Regions from separate parts of the Actinomadura formosensis genome, predicted to be linked through region 1. Evidence: riboswitches for the same ligand, from Rfam matches in the RefSeq annotation. Region 1 holds a riboswitch; each other region holds the start of a gene.
The links. Region 1 has a riboswitch for cyclic di-AMP ahead of ACQP1N_RS12490 (CHAP domain-containing protein). Riboswitches for the same ligand answer to the same signal wherever they lie in the genome.

Region 1 (3,198 bases):
CCGGCGGTGACCTCGCGGCGCAGCTCGCCCGCCGCCGACCGGACGCTGATCTTGACCCGCCGGTAGCCGACATAGTCGGCGAAGCCCTCGATGAGCCACAGCGGGGTGCGCCGGTCGCGGGCGCCGCCGGTGGCGACGTGGGTCAGCTCGTGCGTCAGGACGACGTCGCGGCCGAGTCCGTTGAGGCGGCCGAAGGTGCCGGGGGAGACGATGACCCTGTCCTCGCCCCGGCCGCCGGTGGACGGCGCCGGGGACATTCCGGAAGGTGTGGGGGGCCGTTTCCCCTCGTCCGCCTCGACTCGCGCGGGGGGCACGACGGTGGCGAGCGCGGCGATCTGCCCGAGGCTCTGGCCGGGCCCGGCCAGAGCGGAGGCGAGGGCCGTGCCGGCGGGGACGAGCGCGACGACCCGCTGGGCCCACCCCTTGCCGACGACGCCCGTGACGACCGGCGCGGCGGCGTCCAGCCGCTTGGCGATGCCTTCGAGGCCGGTGGTGTCGCCTATGACGAGGCTGGCGCGGCCCTTGACCACGGTCAGGGGGCCGGCGTCCCAGATGTCGGCGTCGTCCTTGAAGCCGTGGGCCGTCCCATCGCCGACGATCGTCCAGGTGCCGGAGCCGGGGGCGAGCGTGAGGTAGCGGGTGCGGCTCACGTATCCCTTGTCGAAGCCCCGCAGTTTGTAGCGCACCTCCAGGCGGACCACCGCGCTCTCGTCGTCCATGGCCTGGGTGCCGGAGATGTGCTCCTGCCAGCCTTCCAGCGGGAGCTTGCGGAGGTTGCCGTATATGCGGGCCTGGACGTCCTGGAACGCCTTGGGCGCGTCGCCCACTGTGGCGAGGAACGCGACGCGGTCGCCGTCCCGCACGGCGCGGGCGCGGTTGGCGAGGGTGGCGCGGGCGGCGTCGAGGCTGAACGGCGCGGCGGCCCTGGGGGTGCGGGCAGGCGATGCCGCGCCGCCGCCGGACCGGAAGCCGAGCAGGCCGGCGCCTCCCGCGGCCAGCACGGCGGCCCCGCCCGCGCCCAGGGCGAGAGCCCTGCGTCGCGTCACGGGACCGCTGTGCTCCGGACCGCCGTGCTCCGGACCGTCCTCCATGGGCGTGATCCTATGCAGCCCGCGTCGTCCGGGGGCTCATCACGGCTTGTAGTCGGGGTAGCCGTAGCCGACGATGTCGTCGGCCGAGCGCTCCTTGATCCTGACGGCGTTGCCGGTGTTGCCCTCGACGGCTTCGATCGTGCTGTCGTCGACCTTCTTGGCCACCATGCCGACGTGCCGGATGTCCTCGACGTCCTTGCTGCCGTCCCAGGCGTAGAAGACGATCGCGCCCGGCCTCGGGTCGGTGCCCCAGCGGCCGTGCTCCTGGAACCAGCGGGCGTGGGCGACGGTCCAGGCGTCGCTGCCGATCTGGTCGGTGAAGCCGATCTGCTCGCCGATCCAGGAGATGAACATGTCGCACCACTGGGCGTCGCCGTACTCGCTGATGGAGCCGCCGTCGCGGGCGACGGTCTCCCCGGCGCGCGCGGTGCCCATGTACCACTTCTGGAACTTGGTCTCGCCGCCGCCGTCCTCTTCCACACCGACCTGGGACTTGGCGAGCTTGATGGCGTCGTCGGCGGTGGGCCGGGCATCCCCGGTCTTCTGGGGGGCGGCCTTCGGGCGGTCCTGGGTTTTCTGTGCGGGGGACGTCCGGGGCTCGGCCTTGGACGTGCTCTTGGCCGGGCCCTTGTCCGCCTTCTTGGTGTCCGTCTTCTTGATGGGGGTGGCACCGGCCGCCGCGGCCGTCGCCGGGGCGGAGCCGAACGGCAGGACGGACGCCTGCGCGGTGGCCGCCGCGGTACCGAGGACGGCGGCGCTGACGACTATGCCGCCGGTCGTCCGCCATGTCAGGGACAGGGGGCCCGGCTTGCGGTGCCGGCCCGGGACCTTCTTGCAATGCTCGCGTGGCAAGGGGGGATCTCCTCGACTTCCATGCCGCCTACCGGGTTAGCTGACGGGTTCGGGCCTGGAAGGCGCCCTACGGCCTGCGGGCAGGCCGATTCACCCCGAAAGGGAAAGGACACGATGGGTCCCCGGCTCCGCGTCCGGTGCACATGCGCACGGCGGTCCGCGGACTCGGCGGTGGCGTGCCCAGGGGACGGGCACACCGGTTTCGGATGGGGGCTCGCGCGGGCGGAGGCGCCCGCGGAGTGCAGGGAGGGTCCGGGCGTGGCCGCACGATGGGCGGCCACGCCCAGGTAACGCTGCGGAACTCACTCCTTCGCTCTTCCAGACGCCTACCGGGTTAGCTGACGGGTTCGGGCGTGGAAGTGGCCCTACGGCGGCTCTCACCGGGGGTGGGAGAGACACGCCGATTCACCCCGGGTGCCGGAATGCCCGTCCGGGAGGTCTCCCGGACTCCGGCGATGTGGGTCCCCGGTTCCGCGCTTCGGCGGATTCGGCGCTGCCGCTGCGATCCTGGGGGCGAGATGGGGCCCGGCGCGGGACCTGTCTCCCGCGTGCGAACGAGCGGCGCCTGATGTTGTGTGCGGACGCCGGCCCGGTTCCGGGGGCGTCCGGGATGCCTGACCCGGGGGAACCGCCGTGGCTGCGCGCTCAGCGCCATGCACGCCGTGAGCGTGCGCACGGTGGCCCAGGTCGGCCGTGCGGTCCGGGTGGGACCGCTGTGCGGCACCGTCCGGTGCCGCGGGGGCGACGCGTGGGTCGTGCCGCCCGGGTGGCGGCACATGGCTCGTGCCGCCGTCACGCGGCGGACGAACGCGCCGCGCGGGGTCGGGGCGCCTGGCGGGCGCCGCGGGGCCACGGCGTCTGGAGGGCGCCGTGAGTGGTGACAACGTACCAAAGCCCCAACAGAAGGCAAACCCCTACAAAATTAACAACGGACCAGGTCAAGCCTGGTCCGTTGCGAAAAAGAGAGCTCCGTCACGCCCTCCGCGGGGTGTGGGGCGGGCCGTCAGGGGCGCCCGGCGCCGTAGTAATTGCTCAGGTAGTAGCCCGAGGTGATGTCGCTGATCTTGACGACGTCGCCGGTGTGCGGGGCGTGGATCATCTTGCCGCCGCCGATGTAGAGGCCGACGTGGCCGAGCCCGCTGAAGAACACCAGGTCGCCCGGCTGCAGGTCGCTCTTGGCCACCCGCTTGGTCGCGGCCCACTGCGAGTTCGTGGTGCGGGTGATGCTGACGCCCGCCGCCGCCCACGACTTCAT
Region 2 (3,198 bases), 940 kb from region 1:
GATCTCGTCGTGGTGGGAGCCGCGATCATCGCGGACGGACGGCTGCTCAGCGCGCAGCGGGCCGAGCCGCCGCACATGGCGGGCGGCTGGGAACTGCCGGGTGGGAAGGTCGATCCGGGCGAGTCGGATGAGGACGCCCTGGTACGCGAGTGCCACGAGGAACTGGCGATCAAGGTGCGGCTCGGCCGCCGGATCGGCGGCGACTGGCGGCTGAGCGAGCGGAGCCTGCTGCGCGTGTGGACGGCGGAGATCGTCGAGGGCGAGCCGCGGGCGCTGGAGCATCTCGCGCTCCGCTGGCTGACTCCGGGTGAGCTTTACGACGTGGCATGGCTGCCCGGTGACCGTCCGGTCATCGACGTCCTCGCCGCGCAGGGCCTCGGCTGAGGAGTGACGGGGGCTTCCTGCCGCGCCGCAGGAAGCCCCCGACGCCTGTGGTCCGCGTGCGGCGGACGGGGGAGCGGGTCAGGAGATGCGGTTGGCGCCCGCGTAGTCGGACCGGTCGGACAGGTTGGAGATTTTCACCACATCGCCGGTCTGCGGTGCGTGCAGGAACTTGCCGCCGCCGAGGTAGATGCCCATGTGGTGGAGGTTGCCGCCGAAGTACACGAGGTCGCCCGAACGCAGCGCGCCGCGCGAGACCTTCGTGCCCAGCGCGAACAGGTCACCGGTGTAGTGCGGCAGGCCGGGCTTGCCGACCTGGGCGTAGGCCCAGACGACGAGGCCGGAGCAGTCGAAGCTGCTCGGCCCGGCGGCGGCCCACACATAGGGGGAGCCGAGCTTGGTGAGCGCCTTGCGCGCCATCTTGGCCGGCAGGTCCGAGCCCTTCACGGTGGCGGTGAGGCCGGTGCGCGGGTCCTTGATGTGGGTGGTGGTCAGCTTGTCGAGCCGCTTCATCACCTCGGTGACCTTGGCCTTGGCCGCCGCGCGGGCGTTCTTGGCGTCCTCCGCGGCCTTCTTGACCTGCGCGGTCCTGGCCTCCGCTTCGCGCTGGGCGGCCTCGGCCTGCTCGATCTGCTTCTGCAGGGCGTGGACGGCGTTGGCCTGGTTCTGCACGAGGTACGCGCTGTCGGACAGCCCGCCCGGGGACCCGGTCGCGCCGAAGATGGTGTCGGGGGCACCGGCCATGTAGTTCGCGGCGGCCATCCGCCCGAGCTGCTCGCGGGCGGGCGCGGCCTGGTCGCGCAGTGTCGCCGCGGTCTTGGCGGCGGCCTGCTGGGCCTTCTGCGCCTTGCCCAGCTCGACGCGGGTCTTGTTGTACTTCTCGGTGAGGATCTCGGCCTCTTCGTTCAGCGCGTCCAGGCTCTTGCGCAGCCCCTGCTCCGTCGTCGGAGTCGGGCTCGGCGTGACCGGGGCCGTGGCGGCGGAGGGCCGGAAGGGAGACGCGGCGTGCGCGGCGACGGGTGCGGTGGCGCCGAGGCCGATCAGGAGCAGGGCGGCCGCGGTGGCGGTGGGTGCAGCGCGTCGCCAGTGGGGTTCCGGTGCCAAGCCGGTGTTCTCCTCTCCTCGGGCGCCTACCGGGTTAGCTGACGGGTTCGGGCCAGGAGTCGCCCTACGACGGGCGCCCTGCGACACGCGTCGATTCACCCCGGGAGTGTGGGTCCCCGGTTCTCCCGGCGAGCGGGAGATTCGGCGTTCCGGTCGCAGCCCCTGGGGGTGGGACTCCGGACGACCGGATCTCGGGCAGATTACAAAGGATGAGCAAAGTATGCGAATCGGGGCCCGTGTGAAGGTCCACGACGGGTGGTGCGCGGCGGCTCGGGATGGGTGGTACGCGGCGGCGCGTAGAATGGAGTGCTGCCGTGTTTCTGCGGCGACTCCCTGAAACCTCACGCAAGGTAACCCGCATGCCCATCTCCACGCGCGACGACCTCCGGAACGTTGCGATCGTCGCCCACGTCGACCACGGAAAGACGACGCTGGTGGACGCCATGCTCTGGCAGTCCGGGGCCTTTCGCGAGAACCAGGACGTCGACGACCGGGTCATGGACTCCAACGACCTGGAGCGCGAGAAGGGCATCACCATTCTCGCGAAGAACACCGCCGTCCGGCACGGCGGGCTGACCGTCAACATCATCGACACGCCGGGCCACGCCGACTTCGGCGGCGAGGTCGAGCGCGGGCTGTCCATGGTGGACGGCGTCGTCCTGCTGGTGGACGCCAGCGAGGGCCCGCTCCCGCAGACCCGGTTCGTGCTGCGCAAGGCGCTCGCCGCGCGGCTGCCGGTGATCCTGGTGGTGAACAAGACCGACCGTCCCGACGCCCGCATCGACGAGGTCGTGGACGAGACGTACGAGCTGTTCATGGACCTCGACGCCGACGAGGACCAGATCGACTTCCCGATCGTGTACGCGTCCGGCCGCGCCGGGCGGGCCTCGCTGGACAAGCCCGCCGACGGCGCCATGCCGGACAGCGCGGACCTGGAGCCGCTGTTCAAGGTCATCACCGAGACGATCCCGGCACCGTCCTACGACCCGGACGCGCCGCTGCAGGCGCACGTGACGAACCTGGACGCCTCCAGCTACCTCGGCCGGATCGCGCTGTGCCGCGTGCACGCCGGGACGATCAAGAAGGGCCAGCAGGTCGCCTGGTGCCGGCACGACGGCAGCATCGAGCGGGTCAAGATCACCGAGCTGCTGATGACCGAGGCGCTCACCCGCAAGCCCGCCGACGAGGCGGGGCCGGGCGACATCATCGCGATCGCCGGCATCCCGGAGATCATGATCGGCGACACCATCGCCGACCCCGACGACCCGCGCCCGCTGCCGCTGATCACCGTGGACGAGCCCGCGATCTCGATGACGATCGGCACCAACACCGGGCCGATGGCCGGTCGCGAGAAGGGCACCAAGGTCACCGCCCGCATGGTCAAGGACCGGCTCGACCGCGAGCTCGTCGGCAACGTCTCGCTCCGGGTGCTGCCGACCGAGCGCCCGGACTCCTGGGAGGTGCAGGGCCGCGGTGAGCTGGCGCTCGCGATCCTGGTCGAGAACATGCGCCGCGAGGGCTACGAGCTGACCGTCGGCAAGCCGCAGGTCGTCACCAAGGACATCGACGGCAGGAAGCACGAGCCGGTCGAGCGGCTCACCGTCGACATCCCCGAGGAGCACCTGGGCGCCGTCACGCAGCTCATGGCGGTCCGCAAGGGCCGCATGGAGCACATGACGAACCACGGCACCGGCTGGGTCCGGATGGAGTTCC
Region 3 (3,198 bases), 430 kb from region 1:
CGGTCGCACCGCCCGGACACCAGGTCGGCGCCGGTGTCCTCGGCGGCGGCGAGCAGGTTGAGGCAGGCGTGCCGGTCCAGCAGGTCGTCGCTGTCGAGGAACATCAGGTACCGGCCGGCCGACGCCTCGATCCCGGCGTTGCGGGGACGTCCGCAGCCGCCCGAGTTGGACGGCAGGCGCACGGCGCGGACCCGTCCCGGATGCGCGGCGGCGAGCCGGTCGGCGATCTCCCCGGTGCCGTCGGTGCTCGCGTCGTCGACGATGACCGTCTCGACGCCGCCCAGCGACTGCGCCAGCGACGAGGCGACCGCCCGCGGAAGCCGCCGGGCGTCGTTGTAGGCGATAACCACCACACTGACATCCGGGCGCAGCCGCATGGGCGTCCCCCTTCACCCTTCCTCTGGGGACGGCCCCCAGGCGCCGGTCGGACGGTCGCCAGTGATTCCTATCCAGGAACGCCTTATCGAGGTCCAATGAGGATCAAAGGCTGTCAATGCTTCCCATTACCCGACTTCGCCGCAGACCTGGGGACCGTCACCGGGGGACGCCAGAAGGCGCCCGGCCGGAACCGGGCGCCCGCTGGAGGGGAGGACGGGTCAGGACGCGTAGTCGGGGTAGCCGTAGCCGACGACCGTGGACTTGGCGCGGACCTTCTTGTTCACCGCGTTCTCGGTGTTGCCCTCAATGGTGCTGATGGTGCCGTTGCCGTTGTCCTTGACGACGATGCCGACGTGGTCGATGTCGCCGATGCGGCCCTTGGAGCCCTTCTTCCAGTCGAAGAACACGATGGAGCCCGGCTTGGCCTTGTGACCCCAGCGGTCGGTCTTCTTGAACCAGGAGGCGTGCTGGACGGTGTAGGCGTCCCAGCCCATGTTCTTCACGCCTGTCTGGGCGCCGAGCCACGAGACGAACATGTCGCACCACTGGGCGCCGTTGTACGCCTTGGTGGAGAAGCCGCCGTCGCGCTTGGCGGTGGCCTTGGCGTGCGAGGTCGAGACGTACCAGTCGTGGTACTTGGTCTGGCCGCGCTTGCCCTCCTTGACGCCGACCTGCTTCTTCGCCAGCTTCAGCACCTCGGCGGGCTTGACCGCGCGCGGCGGCACCTTGTACCCCGCCTTGCGTGCCTCGTCGGCGATGGAGGAGGTGGAATCCTTCGACGCGGTGCCCTTCTCGGCGACCGCCGCCGCCTGGGCCGGGGCCGGAGCCGCGGCCGTGGCCGCGGCGGCCTGCGCCGGGGTCTCGGCCGCGGCGCGGCCACCGGCGAGGGGGTTCAGGACCGCGAGCCCGACGGCTCCGGCGAGGACGGTGCTGACGGCGACGCCGACGGCCTTGTCCTCGGGGGTGAAGGCGCTCAGGGAAAGTCGATTGAAACGACCGGTCATGCAGGGAATCTCCTTGTCTTCCATGACGCCTGCCGGGTTAGCTGACGGATTCGGGCATGGAAGCAGCCCTACGGCGCGGCTCTCGGACGCGCCGATTCACCCCTGGAACATTGGGTCCCCGGCTCCGTGCCGGTCGTGGCGACCGGAACGGACTCGGCCTCGCACCGCGGACGCGGTGCTCTATTCGGATTTATCTCAGCGACTGATCTCGGTGAGGTGGCGCGCATCGTCTGGCGCGCATCGCGTGCGAATACCGCTCCGCGATCCTCGGCCGTATGGCGAACGGCCGGCGGCAACGCATGGGGTGCGTTGCGTGATTCGAATAGAAGGTACCAACCTTCTCAAGAAAAGCAAACCCGGCACAAAGCTCGATCTTGCCTGCTCAAAGCCGTTCCAAGGAACACCCAACACCGCCGGCCCGCCGGGCCTTCCCGATCTTTCTCTGACCGGCCCTCAACCCTTTGCAGGCAAGGCTTACCGCAAGATCAGAAAAAGGTAAAGAAACCAGGAAAGCAGCGGCCGGAAAGTGATCGTCCGTCACACGCCCACCATCAGCACCCGCCCAAGTGAGGTCTACATCACACTGGGTGATCTTCGCAGGTCCGAGTGTGCTTCGTCACTCCACGCGCAGGGCGAAGAGCGTGGTGTCATCCGCAGCCCGGTCGTGCTCCATGCGCGCCAGCACCTCGTCCAGCACGCGTTCGGGGCGTTCCGAGCAGTCCCGCAGGATCCCGGTGAGGCGTTCGGTGCGCTCGTCCATGTCCGCGTCCCGGCGCTCGACCAGGCCGTCGGTGTACAGGAACAGCAGGTCCCCGGGGTGCAGATCCGTGGTGATCGTCGTGTAGCGCCAGCCCGGCATCGCACCGAGCATCGGGTCCCGGACGGCGTCCAGCGGCACCGCCCGCCCGTCCCGGACCAGGATCGGCGGCGGATGCCCCGCGCACGTCCACTCCAGCAGCCGGCGGGACGGGTTGAAATGCGCGACGATCGCGGTCCCCGTCGCGGGCGGGTCCATGTTCCCGACCAGCTCGTTCAGCCAGCCGACCAGCCGTCCCGCCGGCTCGCCCGTGCAGGCGAGGCCCAGCAGCCCGTTCCGGGTCCGCGCCATCGCGGCCGCCGCCGGCAGCCCGTGCCCGGCCGCGTCCCCGATGGCGAACATCGCCCGCCCGTCCGGCAGCACCCGGGTCGCGAACCAGTCCCCGCCGATGCGGGCGGTGCTCTCCGCCGCCAGGCTGCGGACCGCCATGGAGAGGCCGGGCAACTGCTCCACCTGGTCCTCGTCCGGCAGGATCGCGCGGCGCAGCGTCACCGCCACCTTCCGCTCCTGCGCCGTCCGCGCCTGCTGCCTCAGCATCTGCCGCCGGGTCTCGGCGAGCGCCCGCTCCACGCCGCGCCGGCGGGTGATGTCCTGCGAGACGATGTTGATCGAGATCGGCAGCCCGGAGTCGCCCAGCACCGGCTCGGCGAACACCCACAGGTGCCGCGGCGTCCCGTCCTTGCCGATCACGCGGTGCTCGGCCTCCACCGGCTCCCGCCGCGAGAACATCGTCTGGACGGCCTCCTCCACGAGCGGAAGATCGTCCTCCGCCACGACCTTCGGCAGGTCGTGCGGCATCGGCGGCACCTCGTCGGAGGAAAGGCCGTAGTTGGCCAGCATCTGCGGCGTCCAGTCCGCCTCGCCGGTCGCGAGGTCCCACTCGCCGAAGCCGATCAGCGCGAGCCGCTCGACCCGCTCCAGCCGGCGTGCGACCCGGTCCTCGGCGAAGTGGTAGCGCCAGGTGACGCACACGCCGGTCGGCACCGGGACGCACCGCGC
Region 4 (3,198 bases), 2.1 Mb from region 1:
GGATGATCCCGCTGGTGATCGGCGGGTTGCCGCCCACCGCCGGAGTGGTGATGCGCGGACGCCTCCGGCATCGGCCGGGCAGCGCTCATGGACGTCATCGGGACGCCGGTCATGTCGGCCGGGTCCGGCGATGCCTGGAAGCCGTGCATCGCGAGGACGCCGAAGAACAGGACCAGGCCGAACAGCGGGGTGGGGGCGCGGCCGCGCCCCCACCGCGCAGGCGGCGTCCTCAGCCGTCCCACTCGCCGCTCCGCGGTGGTGTCCGCACGGTGGGAGGCAGGAGGCGCATGGTCAGGCGACGCGGACTCCGCCGGCGAACGGGCGTCCGGCCATGGGGGCGATCTTGACGACGTCGCCGGTCTGCGGGGCGTGGACCATCTTGCCGTTGCCGATGTACATGCCCATGTGGTGCAGGTCGCTGTGGAAGAAGACCAGGTCGCCGGGCTTGAGCTGGCTCATGCTCACGTGGGTGCCGGCGTTGTACTGGCTGCCGGTGTAGTGGCCGAGGGTGATGCCGACCTGGGCGTAGGCGTACAGCGTCAGGCCGGAGCAGTCGAAGCCCCTGATGTTGGCGCCCTGCGCGGTGCCGTACGTCGGGCCGGAGGCGTCGCCGCCGCCCCAGGAGTAGGGGACGCCGAGCTGGCTCAGGGCGGCCTGGACGGCTCTCATCGCCTTGGCCGAGGCCCCTCCGGAGGCGACGTTCGGGGCCGAGCCGGGGTTCGCGCCGGGAGTGGCGTAGGTGCCGAGCTGGCGCTGGACCTTCTTGAGCTTGACCTGTAGTTCCCGGCGCTTCTTCTTCGCCTCCTCGGTGAGCTCGCGCACCTGCTTCGCACGCGCCTCGGCCGCCTTGCGGGCGCGTTCGGCGCCCTGCATCATCTGCAGCAGTTGCGTGACGCGGCTGTTGTCCTGCTTGGCGAAGTAGCTGAGGGTGGCGGACCGGTCGAGCACGGCCTGGGGGTCGGCGGACGAGGCGAACGAGACGGTCGGGTCGACCGGGCCGTTCTTGTAGGTCTCGGCGGCCATCTTCGCCATCCGCGAGCGCCCCTCGTCCAGGGTCCTCTTCTGCTGCTCGGAGGTCCTCTTGGCGACGATGGCGGCGTGCTGCGCCTGCTTGAGGCGTTCCCGCAGGCCGTTGTACTGCTCGCTGAGCTTCTCGGCCTCGTCGGCGAGCTTCTTCTGCTGGGCGGTCAGCTCCTTGCGCGTCGGCCTGGGCTTCGCCTCGGCCGGGGCGGGGGCCACCAGCCCGACGGAGATCATGATCGAGGCCGTCCATGCCGTGGTGGCGATGATCCTGCGGCGGGCTGACGTTCGCGGGCCGGCAGCTCGTCGCTGCATGCGCTGTCCTCTCCTGTAACGCCTACCGGGTCAGCTGACGGGTTCGGGCCGGAGCCGCCCTACCGTCCGCGCGGGACGGACTCACCCCGGTGAAGATCGGGTCCCCGGTTCCCGGGACGGGGTCCGCGGGATTTGGCGCGGCCATCGGCCGTCCCCGGCGGGGACGCGGCACCGTGACCTCCTACGGAGGGTAGGAGAAAAGCCGCCTCCTCCGCCACTCGGCCAGCCGAATTGAACGTTTCTCACCCGGGTCCCGGCGGCCCCGCGGAGCTCAGCAGATCATGGCCAGTTCGGCGATCGCCGCGGCCCCGACGAGGAGCGGCGCCGCGACCGCCGTCGTCGCGAAGGCGCCGGCCGCCAGCCGGACGGCCCGGCGCGGCCCCACCGGCTCGGCGGCCTCCAGCCTGCGCACCCGCTCCGCCAGCCTGCTCCTCCCGGGGCCGCCGGTCGCGCCCAGCGCGCCCGCCGCGCCCGGAGCCGCGGAGAGCCGGCACAGGGCGTCCACCAGTGCCCGCCTGCCGCAGGCGCGCGCCGCGGCGTCGTCGGCGGCCATCTCCAGCAGCAGCGGCAGCCGCGCCTTCGCGCGCCGGACGGTCGGCAGCCACGGCAGCAGCGCGTGGACCAGGTCGAGCATGAGCAGCAGCGCGTGGTGACGCTGGCGCAGATGGGCCCGCTCGTGCGCGAGCACCGCGCCGAACTCGGCGGCGCTGAGCGACTCCTGCGCCCCCGTGCTCACCACGATCGCGCGGCGCCGCGCGGGCAGGGAGTAGGCCACGGGGACGGGATGGTCGAGGACCAGGACGTCCGGATGCCGCCGGTGCTCCCGGGCGACCAGGCGCAGCATCTCCCGGTGCCGGCGGCGGTGCCGCACCGCCCGGCCGAGCCGCGGCAGGCTCCGCGCGAGCGCGGCACCGCAGCCCGTCACCAGGATCAGGCTCGCGGCGGTCGCCGACGCGATCGCCGGATACCCGTGGTGGGGCAGGCAATCACGCAGCCGGCCGAGGAGGCCGTGGCCCGGTCCGGGCGGGGAGAGCAACGCGACCGCCACGAGGCCCGCGCCGGCGACCACGGCGCCCACCAGAGCCGCGACCCAGCAGGCGGCGGCGGTCGCCGGGCTGAGCGCGGGACGCCGCAGGCGGTCCAGGACGGGCCCGGCGAGACACCCGAGCACGACCGCCGACATGAGCAGGCCGGCCATCGGCACGATCACGCGATCATTCCTCGTCGCCTTCGGCGGCCCGCCGGCGCAGCACGTCCAGCAGGTGACCGACGTCCTCCCGGGGGACGCTTTCCGCGAATCTGGCCAGGATGGCGCCGCTGTCGGGGGCGTCGGTGAGGGCGTCCAGCATCAGGTCGACCGCGTAGTCCTCCCGCGCACGCGTGGGGCTGTAGCGGTACGCGAGCCCGTCCTGCGTGCGCCGCAGCAGGCCCTTCTGCGCCAGGCGTTCCGCCACGGTCTGCACGGTGTTGTAGGCCAGCGGCCTGTCGGCGTCCTCGTTCAGCCTCGCCAGCAGTTCGCGCACCCGCAGCGGGCCGGGCGCCGCCCAGAGCACGTCCATGATGGAGCGCTCAAGCGATCCAGCCAGTCCGGCCACGCGGTCACCCCCTCACGCCATTGTGCCGGAGATCCGGATCGCGCCGAAGGTTCGGCCGGACTGCGATGGCACCGGACGGATTGGGCATAAGTCGTCCGGAAGCAGCGAGAACACAGAAGATGACAACCGGGGGCGGCTTTGGCGGCGACGATGGATCTTCGCGGCAGGACGGCGATCGTGACCGGCGCGGCACGCGGCATCGGAGCCGCGATCGCCGGTGCGCTGGTGGCCGACGGCGCCCGGGTGGTGATCGGCGACATCCTGGACG

Region 2: linked by a shared signal. The riboswitch ahead of ACQP1N_RS07975 (NlpC/P60 family protein) and the one ahead of ACQP1N_RS12490 (CHAP domain-containing protein) in region 1 are both predicted to bind cyclic di-AMP.
Region 3: linked by a shared signal. The riboswitch ahead of ACQP1N_RS14565 (CHAP domain-containing protein) and the one ahead of ACQP1N_RS12490 (CHAP domain-containing protein) in region 1 are both predicted to bind cyclic di-AMP.
Region 4: linked by a shared signal. The riboswitch ahead of ACQP1N_RS02685 (NlpC/P60 family protein) and the one ahead of ACQP1N_RS12490 (CHAP domain-containing protein) in region 1 are both predicted to bind cyclic di-AMP.

Annotation. Positions count from the first base shown of each region.
Region 1 covers NZ_CP192011.1:2,638,936-2,642,133, forward strand. Annotated here, with positions in the region: gene ACQP1N_RS12485 (hypothetical protein) at 1-1,091, opposite strand, end outside; gene ACQP1N_RS12490 (CHAP domain-containing protein) at 1,131-1,943, opposite strand; cyclic di-AMP (ydaO/yuaA leader) riboswitch at 1,953-2,124, opposite strand; cyclic di-AMP (ydaO/yuaA leader) riboswitch at 2,252-2,446, opposite strand; gene ACQP1N_RS12495 (NlpC/P60 family protein) at 2,947-3,198, opposite strand, start outside.
Region 2 covers NZ_CP192011.1:1,695,741-1,698,938, forward strand. Annotated here, with positions in the region: gene ACQP1N_RS07970 ((deoxy)nucleoside triphosphate pyrophosphohydrolase) at 13-384, shown strand; gene ACQP1N_RS07975 (NlpC/P60 family protein) at 463-1,485, opposite strand; cyclic di-AMP (ydaO/yuaA leader) riboswitch at 1,493-1,642, opposite strand; gene typA (translational GTPase TypA) at 1,845-3,198, shown strand, end outside.
Region 3 covers NZ_CP192011.1:3,073,798-3,076,995, reverse strand. Annotated here, with positions in the region: gene ACQP1N_RS14570 (bifunctional glycosyltransferase/CDP-glycerol:glycerophosphate glycerophosphotransferase) at 1-377, opposite strand, end outside; gene ACQP1N_RS14565 (CHAP domain-containing protein) at 597-1,382, opposite strand; cyclic di-AMP (ydaO/yuaA leader) riboswitch at 1,394-1,533, opposite strand; gene ACQP1N_RS14560 (PP2C family protein-serine/threonine phosphatase) at 1,999-3,198, opposite strand, start outside.
Region 4 covers NZ_CP192011.1:567,699-570,896, reverse strand. Annotated here, with positions in the region: gene ACQP1N_RS02690 (DUF6153 family protein) at 1-242, opposite strand, end outside; gene ACQP1N_RS02685 (NlpC/P60 family protein) at 292-1,335, opposite strand; cyclic di-AMP (ydaO/yuaA leader) riboswitch at 1,339-1,483, opposite strand; gene ACQP1N_RS02680 (M56 family metallopeptidase) at 1,607-2,545, opposite strand; gene ACQP1N_RS02675 (BlaI/MecI/CopY family transcriptional regulator) at 2,550-2,930, opposite strand; gene ACQP1N_RS02670 (SDR family oxidoreductase) at 3,108-3,198, shown strand, end outside.